3 regions of the Kitasatospora nipponensis genome follow, and region 1 is predicted to be linked to each of the others. Evidence: riboswitches for the same ligand, from Rfam matches in the RefSeq annotation. Region 1 holds a riboswitch; each other region holds the start of a gene.
What was found. Region 1 has a riboswitch for cyclic di-AMP ahead of ABD323_RS27185 (transglycosylase family protein). Riboswitches for the same ligand answer to the same signal wherever they lie in the genome.
Positions count from the first base shown of each region.

Region 2: linked by a shared signal. The riboswitch ahead of ABD323_RS21790 (C40 family peptidase) and the one ahead of ABD323_RS27185 (transglycosylase family protein) in region 1 are both predicted to bind cyclic di-AMP.
Region 3: linked by a shared signal. The riboswitch ahead of ABD323_RS14430 (glycoside hydrolase family 16 protein) and the one ahead of ABD323_RS27185 (transglycosylase family protein) in region 1 are both predicted to bind cyclic di-AMP.

Region 1 covers NZ_BAAALF010000121.1:7,787-12,597, forward strand. Annotated here, with positions in the region: gene ABD323_RS27180 (hypothetical protein) at 1-1,383, opposite strand, end outside; cyclic di-AMP (ydaO/yuaA leader) riboswitch at 2,001-2,173, shown strand; gene ABD323_RS27185 (transglycosylase family protein) at 2,181-3,377, shown strand; gene ABD323_RS27190 (hypothetical protein) at 3,519-3,719, shown strand; gene ABD323_RS27195 (LacI family DNA-binding transcriptional regulator) at 3,791-4,811, opposite strand, start outside.
Region 2 covers NZ_BAAALF010000080.1:30,266-35,076, reverse strand. Annotated here, with positions in the region: gene ABD323_RS21795 (C40 family peptidase) at 1-757, opposite strand, end outside; gene ABD323_RS21790 (C40 family peptidase) at 949-2,106, opposite strand; cyclic di-AMP (ydaO/yuaA leader) riboswitch at 2,110-2,262, opposite strand; gene ABD323_RS21785 (C40 family peptidase) at 2,597-3,622, opposite strand; gene ABD323_RS21780 (NYN domain-containing protein) at 3,789-4,811, opposite strand, start outside.
Region 3 covers NZ_BAAALF010000041.1:1,062-5,872, reverse strand. Annotated here, with positions in the region: gene ABD323_RS14440 (IclR family transcriptional regulator) at 1-744, shown strand, start outside; gene ABD323_RS14435 (hypothetical protein) at 798-1,256, shown strand; gene ABD323_RS14430 (glycoside hydrolase family 16 protein) at 1,316-2,515, opposite strand; cyclic di-AMP (ydaO/yuaA leader) riboswitch at 2,535-2,633, opposite strand; gene ABD323_RS14425 (LuxR C-terminal-related transcriptional regulator) at 2,884-3,600, opposite strand; gene ABD323_RS14420 (class I SAM-dependent methyltransferase) at 3,753-4,811, opposite strand, start outside.

The DNA of each region.
Region 1 (4,811 bases):
CAGGAGCCCGTCGAAGGTGGTGCCGCGGTCGCGGCCCAGCGCGTGGATCAGCACGCCCCCGGCGGCGTTGCCGTGCAGCACGGCGGCCCGGTAGTCGAAGTCGTTGAGGTAGGCGCCGTGTTCGATGCCCCAGCCGCCGTTGTGGTAGCCGACGAAGCCGGTGACGGTGTGCTGCTGCTGGGCGTTGAGCCAGACGAAGATGCCGTCCTGCAGGTTGTTGTGGGCCAGGCAGCGCTCGAAGGTCCAGACGCCCTCGCTGTTCTCCGGCCACTCGTAGCCGCTCGCGCCGGTGGCGCCCTGCACGCCGACGGCCACGCAGTCGCGCACCGAGCCGCCGCGGCCGGCGCCGAGGCTGAAGCCGGTGAGGCGGTAGGCCCGCGGGTTGGGGTCGAGGACGGCGCGCGAGGCGACGCAGCCCTCGTAGACCAGGTCGTCGGAGGGGACCTGCGGGGTGCGGGTGTCCACCGGGCCGTCCCACCAGTAGGCGTCCTCCCAGGTGTCGTGGCTGACGCAGGCCCGGAAGGCGATGCCGTGGCTGGCGTGCGGGACGAAGGCGTGGTTGCCGGCGTCGCGGACCACCACGCCCTCCACCACGGTGCCGCGCGAGCTGTCGCCCAACTGGTGGAAGTGCAGCGCGTACCGGCCCAGCACCGGCGCGGTGACGGGGGTGTCCCCCTGCGCGGAGCGCCAGGTCTCGCCGGTCGCCGTGCGCGGCCCGAGCCAGCGCAGCGCGGCGTGCCGCAGGTCGCAGGGACGCGAGCTGGTGAGGTGGACGTGGGCGCGGCCCTGGGCGGTGCCCTCGATCCGTACGCTGCGGGTCAGGTTGAGCACCTCGGCGCCGAGCGCGGCGCCGCCGACGGTGACCAGCGGGTGCGGGTGCTCCAGCGGCGCGTCCAGCGTGACGGTGGCCCCCTGGACGGCGCGCACGGTGCGCAGGTCGTAGTGCTCGCTGAAGCCGTCCCGGTCGGGCGGCTCGGTGGGGGCCAGGGCGAGCTCGTCGCCGGGCAGCCAGCCGGCCGGGGCGGCGGCCAGCGTGACGGTGCCGTCGCCGGCTTCCAGCGGGCCGGCCGCGCGGGCCCAGGCGGTCTTCGCCGCGCCGTCCAGGCGCAGGTAGCCGGCGCCGGTGACCCACAGGCCGGTGTCGCTCGCCAGCACGGTCATGGCGCCGCCCTGGAAGCGCCGCTCGTCGACCGCGGGGAAGCGCAGGCAGTGGGTGTGCTCGCCGCCCGGGGCGAGCAGCAGGGCGCCGCGGACCTCGACGTTGCCGGTCGACTGCAGGGTCAGGTCGCGGTCGGCGGCGAAGCTGAGCGAGCCGCCGGGCTCGATCAGCAGGCCGGCGACGGTGGCGTCGGTGTCCAGCTCGACGTGGTCGGTGATCCGCACGGTCCGGTCCGGACCCGGGGGCGCGCCGCCCCAGCCGGCCGGGTCGGACCAGCGGCGCGGTGGCGCGCCGGCCGGCTGCGGTGACGGACCGCCGGGTGGGCCGGCGTGGCCCCCGGTCCGGCCTGACGCGCCACCAGATGTGGTGATATGACGCAAATCGGGCATTTTACCCAGCAGGGCGGCCCCGCCCAGGGCCCCCGCCACCGTCCCGGCGGCGAGCCAGCCCAGGATCCGCCGTCGCGCCGGATCCGCAACTCGGCGCGGCGGCGGACCCGGGTCCTTGGTCCCGTCGGCGGGCCACTCGGGCCCCTGCGACCGCGTGCGCTCGTCCATGATCGGGCCGCCTCCCCCCGGACGGGACGTCAGGTCCGCGTCCTCCTGAAGGATAGGCAATTGCCCTGTCGATGCGGGCCGTTGCCGAAATCCGACCGAAGGTAACCGGGGGCGGGCGCCGACACCCTTTCAGATGATCTCCCCGGTCGATCTTGAAGGTTCCGCAAAGGCGGTGTGATGAGCATCACAGCTGTTTGCGGATTCAACTTAACTCTGTCTAACGTGCTCCCCGTTCGTGGTCACACGGACCAAGCGCAGCCGGACGCCGAGTCCTGCCACCGGGCGTGCTTGCACTGCGGAACGCACCACGGCAGGAGCGGGGGAACCAGGTAAGCCGCCCCGGGCAGCCGGTCTTCGGACCGGCCGATCCGGAGCTAGGGGTGAAGCCGCGCTCAGCGCGGCCGGGCAACTCCAGCCCGAATCCGACAGCTCACCTCGTAGGCGTAGGAGAGGAACGCGTCTTCATGCTGCCCACCACTGGCACCCGTACGTCCCGCACCACCCGCCGTGTGATCGCCGCGACCGGCCTGGTCGGCCTCGGCCTCAGCCTCCCCTGCATCACCGCCACCACCGCCTCGGCTGCCACGGTCTCCACCTGGGACAAGGTCGCGCAGTGCGAGAGCTCCGGTGACTGGAGCATCAACACCGGCAACGGCTTCTACGGCGGCCTGCAGTTCACCGCCTCCACCTGGGCCGCGTACGGCGGCACCCAGTACGCCCCGCAGGCCAACCAGGCCACCAAGGACCAGCAGATCGCCGTCGCCGAGAAGGTGCTGGCCGACCAGGGCCCCGGCGCCTGGCCCGTCTGCTCCATCCAGGCCGGCCTGACCAAGGGCGGCCCCGCCCCGGCGATCAACCCCGGCGGTTCCTCGGCCTCCACCTCGACCGCTCCCAGCGCCCCCGCGCCGAGCGCCCCGGCCCCCAGCGCCCCCAGCGCCCCCGCGCAGAGCACCCCCGCGCAGGGCTCGGACGCCGGCAAGAGCTGGAGCCACGGCAACTGGAACCACGGCGCGCAGGGCGACCAGAGCTACACCGTGGTCGCCGGCGACTGGCTCTCCAACATCGCCAAGGCCCACCACGTGCAGGGTGGCTGGCAGAAGCTGTACGAGCTCAACAAGTCGGTCCTGACCCAGGGTCCGGACACCATCTACCCGGGTGAGCGCCTCTCGCTCGGCACCTGGTCGCAGGCGCAGGCCCCGGCCGCCGACCAGAGCGCCCCCAGCAGCGCCCCCGCCGCCCCCGTCAAGGCCGCCACCACCGCGGCCACCACCGCGGCGCCCGCGCCCGCCCAGGCCGCCTCCGGCAGCATGGCCAAGGCGATCGCCTTCGCCGAGTCCAAGGTCGGCCAGGCGTACGTCTACGGCGGCACCGGCAACGGTGGCTGGGACTGCTCGGGCCTGACCCAGGCCGCGATGGCCCAGGCCGGCATCTCCATCCCGCGGGTGGCCGCCGACCAGGCCGCCGCCAGCACCCACGTGTCGCTGTCCAACCTGCAGCCGGGCGACCTGCTCTTCTGGTCGAACAACGGCAGCAACTCGGGCGTCTACCACGTCGCCCTGTACATCGGCGACGGCCGCATGGTCGAGGCCGCCAACCCGAGCGCGGGCGTCAAGTACGAGACCCTCGCCAACTACGCGCCGGACTTCGCCGGCCGGGTCTGATCCCCGACCGCTCCCGCACGGCGGGCCCCCCCCCCCCCCCCGGGGGGGCCCCCCCCCCCACGGGGGAGGCGCCCCGCGGGCATGGTGACGACGACGGACGACGGGCATGCTGGGACCCTCGCACCCGATGAGGAGAGCCGCATGCCCCAGGTCACCGTCACGCTCGACGCCAACCTCGCGATCGACGTGATGCTGCTCAGTGGAACGAAGAGTCCACAGGACGCCGTCAACCTGATCGTCCGTGACTACCTGGCGCGGGGTCAGCGGACCGAGGCGCGCACCGGTGAGGCGGACAGCGCGCAGCGGTTGGCCCACGAGCGCCGGCCGGACACGGACGGCTGAAACCGCCAAGCCCCCGGCCAGTCGGCCGGGGGCTTGGCGGCGTTGCGGTCCTGCGGAGCTACCGGGGAGCCCTAACCACCGCGGTGCGTACGGGCGCCGGTGGAGCCGCGCATCACCAGCTCGGGCTGGAACATGAACTCGCCGCGCTGGGCGGACTGTCCGGCGACCTCCTCCAGCAGCGCGTCGACGGCCGCGGTGGCCATCGCCTCGACCGGCTGGCGCACGGTGGTCAACGGCGGCTCGGTGAAGGCGATCAGCGGCGAGTCGTCGAAGCCGACCACCGAGACGTCGCCCGGCACGGTGAGCCCGCGCTGGCGCACCGCGCGGATCGCGCCCAGCGCCATCAGGTCGCTGCCGCAGACGATCGCGGTGCAGCCGCGGTCCAGCAGGACGCCGGCCGCCGCGTGGCCGCCCTCGACGCTGAACAGCGAGTGGTGCACCAACTGCTCGACCTCCTCGGCGCTCTTGCCCAGCACCGAGCGCATCGCGGCCGTGAAGCCCTCGATCTTGCGCAGCACCGGCACGTACCGGCGCTGGCCGACCGCCAGGCCGATCCGCTCGTGGCCCAGTTCGGCCAGGTGCTGGACCGCCATCCACATCGCGGCCCGGTCGTCGGGCGAGATGAACGGCGCGGCGATCTTCTCGCTGTACCCGTTGATCAGCACGAACGGCACCTGGCGGCCGGTCAGTTTGGCGTAGCGGTCGTGGTCGGCGGTGGAGTCGGCGTGCAGGCCGGAGACGAAGACGATGCCCGCCACCCCCCGCTCGACCAGCATCTCCACCAGTTCGTCCTCGGTGGACCCGCCCGGCGTCTGGGTGCAGAGCACCGGCGTGTAGCCGTGCCGGCTGAGCACCTGCTCGATCACCTGGGCCAGCGCGGGGAAGATCGGGTTGCTCAGCTCGGGCGTGATCAGCCCGATCAGCCCGGCGCTGCGCTGGCGCAGCCGGGTGGGCCGTTCGTAGCCGAGCACGTCGAGCGCCGCCAGCACGGTCTGCCGTGTGGTGGCGGAGACGCCCGCCTTGCCGTTGAGGACGCGGCTGACGGTGGCCTCACTGACCCCCGCCTGAGCCGCGATATCCGAGAGTCGCGCC
Region 2 (4,811 bases), on a different contig from region 1:
CCACCGCCGCCCGGTCCGAGGAGGGCGGCTGGCTGCCCAGGTCCACCCGGTCGGTGCCGCGGGTGGCCCGCTCGTGCGCCTCGCGGGCGTCCTGGGTCACCAGTTGGGCCCGCTCGCCGGCGCCCAGGCTGTTCAGCAGCGCCTGCGCGCTGTGCAACCGCTGCTGGACCTGCTGCTTGGCGTCGCCCAGGCTGCGGCGCACCGCGTCGAGCTCGGCCAACTTGCCGCTCGCCTCGGCCCGTCGCTGGTCGAGCCGGCGCTGCTGCTCGATCACCTCGCGCAGCGAGTCGCCGCGCTGCCGGGCGACCTGCGCCAGGCTGCGCGCCTTGGCCAGGTAGGCCTCCGGGTCGGAGGAGAGCATCAGTTGGACCGAGGGGTCCATGCCGCCCGAGCGGTACTCGGCGGCCGCCACCCCCGCCAGGTCCCCGCGCATCCGGTTGAGCGCGTCCTGCGCCACCGCGACCTGCTGCTGCAGGCTGCCCGCCTCGGCCTGCAGCCGCTTCTGCGCCTCCTCGGCCGCGTTGGACCGCTCACTGGCCTGCTCGGCCTCCGCGTAGAGCTGGTCCACCTGGGCCTTGACGTCGTTGCGGTCCGGCCGGGTGGGCATCCCCTGCGCCCCGCCGGCCGTTATCGCCAGCGCGGTGGTCGCGGCGGCGGTGACCGCCAGGACCCGGGCCAGCCGTCCGACGGTGCCCGATCGGCCGGCCGAAGCATGCGGAGAACGGCCCGGGGGAACCGGGCGTTGCGCCATCGCCATGGCTGACGACTCCAATCGCCGTGAGAACGGAGGTCCGGAGCGGAGATCCGAGCGCAGACGTTAGCGAGTCGTGGCAAGGTAGTCCAAACCCTTGCCTATACGAATATTTGATCCCCAATCGGACATCTCAGCGACCGGGGAACGCCGAAGGCCCGGCTCCCGCAGGGGAACCGGGCCTTCTCGCGCGGACGTCAGGGGCGCACGATGGCCGAGATGGCCATCACCGTCGCGGACTCGTAGCGGACCACCGCGCCCGTGTGCGGGGCGTGGATGATCTGGCCACCACCGACGTACAGGCCGACGTGGCTCTGGTCGCTGAAGTAGATGATCAGGTCGCCGGGCTGGGCGTTGGCGATGTTGGTGCCGATCGAGTTGCCGGCCGAGGCCTGCGCCTGCGAGGTGCGCGGCAGCGAGACGCCGGCCTGCGCGTAAGCCCACTGGGTGAGCCCGGAGCAGTCGAAGGCGGAGGGACCGGTCGCACCGTAGGAGTACGGCGAGCCCAGCTTGCTGACCGCGGCGGCGATCGCGGCGCCCCCCGCCGAGTTGCCGGCGGCCGGGGCGGCCGGCGCCTGCGCGGCCGGGGTGCTCGGCGCGCCGAGGTTGGTACGGGTGTTGCTGCGCGAGGCGGTGGCCTGCGAGTCCGTGGCGGACTTCGCGTCGGCGGCCGCCTTGGCGTCGGCGGCGGCCTTCTCGGCTGCGGCCTTGGCGTCCGCGGCGGCCTTCGCCTCGGCGGCGGCTATCGCCTGACGCTGCTGCTCGGTCAGCGAGTTGAGGAGGGCCTGGGCCTTGGCCAGCTTGGCCTGGACGTCGTCCTTGGCCGCCTTGAGCTGCTGCGTGGTGGTGTCCAGCTCGGCGAGCTTGCCCTGCGCCTCGGTCTTGTCCTGGTCGAGCTTGCGCTGCTGCACCTGGAGCTGCTTGAGCGTCTGGGCCTGGGTGCTGTTCAGCTGGTTCAGCGAGCCGGCCTGGTTCAGGAATCCGTCCGGGCTGGAGTTGAGCATCAGCTGCACGGTCGGCGAGATGCCGTTGTTGGCGTACTGGTCGGCGGCCACCTGCGCCAGGCCGCTCTGCAGGTTCGTCACCTGGTCCTGCTGGCGGGCCACCTGGTCCTGCAGCTCACCGACCTGCTTCTGCAGGGCCTGCTGCTTGTCCTGCGCGCCGAGGTAGCTCTGACTCGCCGACTCGGCCTGCGCGTTGAGGTCGTCGACCTGCGACTTGACCTGGTCGATGGTGGGCGTCGGATCGGCGTGCGCAGCCCCCTGTCCGGAGAGAGCCACTGCGGTGGCGGCCGCGGCGGTCAGGATCGACGCGCGGGTACGGCCGACGGGCTTGGGACGACGATGGGACGCCACGAATCCTTCTTCCTTCGACCGCCTACCGGGTGAGCTGACGGGTTCGGGCCGGAAGAGACGCCCTACGACGCCTCACCGGCCCCCTGGCCGACTCTGGCGCCGATTCACCCCGAGGGAACGTGGTTCCCCGGCTCCGGTCCGCAGCACCCCCTGGGGGCTTCCCCATCGGACAGTCAACTGTCCGCGCTGCTTTCCAGACTCGGCGGTAACCCCCGCTGCCACCCGGGTCGGGTGATCACCGTCGCGGTGGTCCGGGTCATGACCCTAGTAACTGATCCGTGATCCGTTCAAATCCTTGTCGGAAAAAACGTCGAACTTTGACTCTGCGTGGTAGAGATGTCACGCCCTGCCGATCTTCCGGGGCGCGTGCCGTGACCCAGGTCACCTCGTGGGGGTCCCTGGCCGCCCGTCAGGAAATGTCCGAATCGGCCGGGTTGTACCGAAAGTTGGCGCAATGAGCCGCCGGCACACCCGGTGCCGCGACGATCCGTCAGACCCGGCGGATGGTGTTGATCGACCCGATCGAGGTGGCCTGGGCGATCCGGACCACGTCGCCGGTGTGCGGGGCGTGCACCACCTGGCCGTTGCCGATGTACATGCCCACGTGGTGCATGTCGCCGCCGTAGATCACCAGGTCGCCCGGCTGGGCGTCGGCCAGGCTCACGCCGGTGCCGATGTGGCCCTGCTCCTGCGAGGTGCGCGGCAGCGAGACGCCGGCCTGCGCGTAGGCCCACTGCATCAGACCCGAGCAGTCGAAGGTGCCCGGGCCGGTGGCGCCCCAGACGTACGCGTGGCCCAGCTTGCTCAGCGCGGCGGTGACCGCGGCGCCCGCGTAGCCGGAGACCGGCGGCAGGGTGGTCAGGTCGACCCGGGTGTCGCTGCGCGAGGCGCGGTCGGCCGCCTGCAGCGCGGCGCGGTCGGCGGCGCTCAGCGAGTTGAGCAGCTTCTGCGCGGCCGCCAGCTTGGACTGCACGTCCGCCTTGGCGTCGTTCAGCTCCTTGGTGGAGCGGTCGAGCTCGGCGAGCGTGTCGGCGGCTTCCTTCTTCTCCTGGTCGAGCTTGCGCTGCTCGCCCTGCAGGGCCTTGAGCGCGTCCGTCTCCGTGGAGGTGGCCTGCGCCATGCTGGACGCCTGGTCCAGGTAGCCCTTGGGGTTGGAGTTGAGCATCAGCACCACGGCGGGGTCGATCCCGCCGTTGCGGTACTGGTCGCCGGCCACCGCCGCCAGCCCGGACTGCAGCTGGGTCACCTGGTCCTGACCGCGCGCCACCTCGTCCTGCAGCTGGGCGGCCTGCGCCCGCAGCTGGTCCCCGCGCTCCTTGAGACCGTTGTACTTCTCGGAGGCGGCTTCCTGCTGGTTGTTCAGGTCGTCGATCTGGGCCTTGACGTCTTCCTTGCTGGGCTTGGGATCGGCCCACGCGCCGGTCTGCGCGGACAGCGCGACCGCGGTGGCCGCAGCCGCGGTGAGCACGGTGACTCGAGTGCGGCTCGGCTGCTTGGGACGGCGGTGGGACGCCAAGGGACTGCTCCTTCTTCTGCCGGTCTCACCCGATCGGATGAGTGACCGGAAAAATAGGTTTGACGCCAGACCCTAGTGAAGATCACATCTTTGCGCCACTCCCCTGCCGCCATGAACTACCTTCGGCGGAGCGGCTTTCACCGACCCTTCACGCCGCGCGCGCCGGTCAGGTGCGAGCCAGCCGCTTCAGCAGCAGGACCGAGGCCACCGGGCGGGCGCCCGCCTTGCGCACGCCGTCGGCCACCTCCCGGTCCGCCGAGACCACCACCACCGGGCGCCCCTGCGGCTCGGCGCGGACCAACTGGCGGATCAGTTCGTCCGCGGTCTGTCCGGTCCGGCTGAACCGCACCCGCACCCCGCGCGGCGGCGCCATGATCACCGGCACGTCCAGGTCCTGCCCGTCGAAGACACAGGTCACCTCGGCCTGGGTGCGCTGGGCCAGCATCGCCAGACCGCCCAGCAGCCGCAGCCGCTGCTGCTCCAGCGGCAGGGTCGGGTAGCCGGTCTTGGTCACGTTGTAGCCGTCCACCACCAGGTGCACCTGAGGGATCGCCAGCAGCTGGTCGAGCAGCGCCGGGTCGTCCTCGGCCAACCCGCGCCGGGCCACGTCGTGCGGCGAGGCCGAACCGGGGACCACCGCGTCCACCAGGTCGGCCGGGTGCAGCTGGGTGACCGGCAGCGCCAGCTCGCGCTGCAGGCCCTGGGCCGACTGCAGCACGGTGTCCAGGAGCAGCCGCAGCCGCATGTCCTCCACGCTGCGCCCCTCGCGGACCGAGCGGCGGCTGGTCTCCAGCGCCGCCTCCAGCTCGGTCACCCGGTGCTTGAGCCGGCGGTTCTCACTCTCGGTGACGCCGCGCTCGGTGGCCGCGGCCGCCGCGGCCGCGTCCAGCTCGGCCGCCAGCTTGCGGCTCTCGGCCTGCGCCCGGCGGGTGTCGCTCTCCAGGCTGCGCAGCTTCTTGCGCAGCGTCTCCAGCTCCTTGCGGGACCCCTCGCCCTCGGCCCGCTGCCGCTCCAGGTCGTGGCGGGCGGCCGCCCACACCCCGGCCAGCTCCTCCTGGAGCTTCTCCACCAGCCGGGCCGCCTCGGCCGCGGCGTCCTCGGCGCCGGCCCGTTGGGCCTGCTCACCGGCCTCGGTGACCAGCTGCGCCCAGCCGCGCGGGCGCAGCAGGTAGGCGGCGGCGGCCACGTC
Region 3 (4,811 bases), on a different contig from region 1:
GGCGTGCAGTCGGTCGAGCGCGCCTTCCAGCTCCTGGAGGCACTCGCCGACTCCGGCGGGATCGCCACCCTCAGCGAGCTGTCCACCACCTCGGGCCTTCCGATGCCCACCATCCACCGGCTGGTTCGTACCCTCGCACAGCAGGGATATGTCCGCCAGGACACCGCGCGCCGCTACACCCTGGGTCCGCGCCTGATCCGGCTGGGCGAGACCGCCGGGCGACTGCTCGGCAGCTGGGCCCGCCCCTACCTGGCGGAGCTGATGGAGGCCACCGGCGAGACCGCCAACCTGGCCGTCCTGGAGGGCGGCGAGGTGGTCTACGTCGGACAGGTGCAGTCGCGCCGCTCGATGCGGATGTTCACCGAGGTCGGCCGCCGGGTGCAGCCGCACTGCACGGGCGTCGGCAAGGCGCTGCTCGCGCAGTTGCCCGAGGACGAGGCCCGCGCCGTACTCGGCCCCCACCAGCTGCCGGCGCACACCGAGTTCACCCTGACCGACCCGGACGAGCTGCTCGCCCAACTGGCCGCCGCCCGCGCGGCGGGCTACGTCGTCGACGACCAGGAGCAGGAGATCGGCGTGCGCTGCATCGCGGTTGCCGTCCCCGGCGCACCCACCCCCACCGCCCTGTCGGTGAGCGGCCCCGAGGCCCGGATCCGCGCGCTGGAGGAGCAGACCGGTGACTCCGCCCTGGTCCCGGTGATGCGCGAGATCGCCGAGCGCCTCGGCGCGGTGCTGGCGCCCTGACGGGACGGAGGTCGGTCACCGCGGGTGAGTTCGGCGAGGCTTAGAGTGATCGCATGCGACTGCCGATCGTTCCGCTGCTGACCGCCGCCCTGCTCGCCGCGGTGCCCGCCCCCGCCGCCTGGGGCGCCACCGGCGCCGACCTCCAGGTGGTGCCGCTCGATCCCGACCCGGCGCCGGGGATCGGCCGCACCACCGTGCTCGCCTTCGTGGCCAACGGCGGGCCGGGGCCGGCGGGGGCCTTCGTGGTGACCGTGCTGCTGCCGCCGGGAGCCAGGGCGGTGGGACCGTACTTCCCGGCCGGCTGCGCGGTGCTGGCGGCCGGCAGCGAGGTGCGCTGCTCCTTCGGCGCCGGTCTGCCGGCGCTGCGCAGCGCGACCGCGCTGGTGCCGGTGCAACTGGCCGCCTCGGCGCGCGGGAGGCTGCGCGGCGAGGTGCTGGTGACCGGCGCCGGCGACCCGAACCCGGCGAACAACACGGGCTCGTTCACGATCGAGGTCACCGGAACGCGGTGAGCGCGGGCGCCGCGGCGCCCGCGCTCATCTGGTCCGAAGGAGGCTCGTCCCGGAAAGGGTCAGCGGTAGACCCGCACGTAGTCCGCGGCGAAGCTGATCGGCGCGGTGCCGCTGGGCGCCGGGTGGTAGGCGCCGGCGCCGATGGACAGGTTGAGGATCAGGTAGGCCGACCAGTTGGCGCCGACCCCGGTGTTGTCCGAGAAGACCTTGGCCCCGTTGACGTAGTAGTCGACCGAGTTCGCGCCGTAGTACGTGCCGATGGTGACCCACTGGCCGGGCTTGATCGCGTTGGCGTCGGTGTAGTACTTCTGCGCGGCGTTGACGTGGTTGGTCAGCTCCAGCAGGTTCGGGTTGTCCGGGTGGTACTCGAAGGAGTCGATCTCGTTGCCACCGTTCTGCCAGGTCCACAGCGCCGGCCAGGCACCGGCCGCGCCGGGCAGCTGCACCCGGGTCTCGGCGTAGTCGCCGGTCTTGACCTTGAAGCCCTGGCTGGTGCCCTCGGTGGTCAGCAGGCCGGTGGTCCAGGCCTGCTTGCCGTTCTCCAGGGTGTGACTGCTGGGCTGGGCGGTGAAGGTGGCCGTGCCACCGGCGACGGCGACGTCGGAGGGGGTGAGCCAGTCCAGCTTGTTGTCGTCCGGGTTGTGCGTGCCGTACTTGAACGAGCTGGTGGTGGAGCTGTTCCAGCGCGAGCCGTCGAGCGGGCCGTTGAACTCGTCGGACCAGGTCAGGTTCTTGCCGGCGACGGGCGAACCGCCGGGCGCGGGGGCCGGGGTCGGCGTCGGGGTGGGGGTGGGAGTCGGCGTGGGGGTGGGCTTCGGGGCCGGGGTCGTGCTGCCGCCCGTGCCGACCGTCAGGGTCTGCGCGGGGAGGTTGTGCCAGGCGCCGGCCAGGTCCTGGTAGAAGCCGAAGGTGCTGTAGCTGCCGGCCGCCAGCGTGCGGGCGCCGGTGGTCAGCGAGAGCCCGCCGGGGCAGATCCGCGCGTTGCTCAGCGAGCCGGGGAAGTCGAGGTTGGCGCCGGCCGCGTCGCGCACGCCCACGCCCACCGTCTTCGCGGTGAAGCAGGAGCTGGCGTGCAGGGTCAGCGAGGCGGTGGTCGCGGCGCCGGCGGTGGCGGTGGTGGGCGTCAGCCGGTCCTGGGTGACCCTGGGCGCGGTCGTGGTCGAGGCGAAGGCGTGGGCCTGGCCGACGACGGGGGCGGCGAGCAGACCGAGCGCTCCGGCGACCAGACCGAGACGGGCAGGCTTGGCGGAAGGGATCATGGGGAGTCCTCTTGCGACGCCTGCGAGGTGAGCTGTCGGGTTCGGGCCGCAAGGTGGCCCGGCCGTCGGTGAGGACGGCTTCACCCCTAGCCAGGACTCCGCGTGTGCTGCGCGCCGGGCCCGAGGGGCGGTCGGCGCGCGCGGGGTCGTGGCACTACCGTGGGTCCCCCGCTCCTGCCCGGTGCGATGCTGTGGTTCCGGCCGACGGGCGGGCAGGACTCGGCGTCCCGGCGACAGGGCCCGCCGGTGGACGACGAACGATCTGCAGGGTAGGCAGACCCCAAGATCATTGACAACGCCCTGTCACAGAACTCACATGCGCCCCACGGGTCCACCCCCACCTCCCCTGCCACCGCGCCACCGCGCTGCTACCGCGCGTCGACCGCCGCCGCCGCCCGCCACAGCGCCGCGGCCTCCACCCGGCTGTGCACCCGCAGCTTGGCGTAGGCGTGCTCCAGGTGCTTGTCCACCGTGCGGGCCGAGACCTCCAGGCGTCGGCCGATCTGCTGGTCGGTCAGCCCGCGGGCGAGCAGGTCCAGCACCGCGGCCTCCCGGGCGGTCACCGAGTGCGGCAGCCGCTGCGGCGGGGCCAGCCGGTCCAGCGCGTGCGTCAGCCGGGCCCGCAGCAGCACCGCGGCCTCCAGGTCGGCGTCGGTGAAGTCGCTGCCGCCGCGGCTGATCGCCACGCAGACCGTGCGCCGCCCGGTGCGCGCCCAGCCGGCCGGGAAGGCCATCGCCAGCTGGTACTCGGCGTCCACCGCGCGCAGCGCCTCGCGGTAGGTGCCCAGCCGGTGGTACTCGGTGCGCGACTGCAGGTCGGAGCGGCGCAGCGGGATGCCGGTGCCGGTGTCGGTGTGGCGGAATAACGAGTCCTGGGCCGCGTGGCGGTAGAAGCCGGCCACCGCGTCGGGGGTGTAGAGGGTGGCTGGCGAGTGCAGCGGGAAGCGGCCGGCGGGGGTGCGGGTGGACCAGGTGAGGCTGTCCCCCGGCACGGCGCGCAGCAGTGTGGGGAACAGCGCCGGGAGGAGCGTCTCCTCGTCGACGGCGTCGAGCAGCAGGTCGATCACGGCGCAGATACGCCGCAACCCGGCCTCCCCGGACGGAGCCACTCTTGGAGCGTGCGCCGTCGGGGAGGCCGGGTCAAGCCGGGCCCCGACAAACCCGGCCCTGCGGCACCGCCCCGGCCCAAGGGAGGCGGTCTGCGGAAGGGACGTTCTACGGACGATCCACGGGCCGGCTACCGGCTGGCCGCGTACACCCGGTTGACCGGGCTCTCGGCGGCCAGCCGCCAGTGGTGCAGTCCGGCGTCGTCGGCGAGGTGGCGCATGGCGTCCTCACCGGCGTGGTTGCCCATCGCCTGCGGGCCCTGCTGGGCGAGCGCGGAGGGCAGGCAGACCGCGACCGAGGCGGAGACCACCGCGCGGCCGATCGGGTTGGCGTTCTCCCGCACGTCGGCCGAGACGTTGGGCTCGACGATCATGCAGGCGCCGTCCGGGGCCAGCGCCTCCTGCGCGTGCTGCAGCGCGCTGCCCGGGTCGCCCATGTCGTGCAGGCAGTCGAAGAAGGTGATCAGGTCGTAGCCCTCGCCGGCGCCGGGGAAGTCCTGGGCGGTGGCCACCTCGAAGGTCACCCGGTCGGCCATGCCCTGCTCGGCGGCGATGCCGCGGGCAGCCTCGATCGAGGGGCCGTGGAAGTCGAAGCCGTGGAACTTCGAGGCGGGGTACGCCTTGGCCATCAGCATCGTCGAGTAGCCGTAGCCGCAACCCACGTCGGCGACCTCGGCCCCGTCGCGCAGCTTGCGCTCGGTGCCGTTCATGGCCGGGATCCATTCGGGGACCAGCGCGCCGGTGTAGCCGGGGCGGAAGAACTTCGCGGTGCCGGCGAAGAGCGCGCTGCTGTGCTCCTCCCAGCCGACGCCCCGGCCGGTGCGAAACGCCTCCATCAGCGTGTCCTCGGTGCCGTAGAGCGCCTGCATCATGGTGAAGAAACCGGCCGCGTAGGTCGGCGCCTCGGGATCGGCCAGCACGGCGGCGTGCTCGTCCGGCAGCAGGTAGCTGTCGCCCTCGGCCTGGTACGTCACGTACTCGCCGGCCACCTGGGCCGCCAGCCACTCGCGGACGTAGCGTTCCTGCAGCCCGGTCCGCTCGGCCAGTTGCGCCGCGGTCATCGGCCCGGAGCCGGCCATCGCGGTGTACAGGCCCAGCCGGTCGCCGAGCGAGGTGCACAGCCCCGCCACCGCGGCTCCGGCATCGGTCACCACCCGGCCCAGGAACTCCATCGTCCGTTCCTCGTCCAC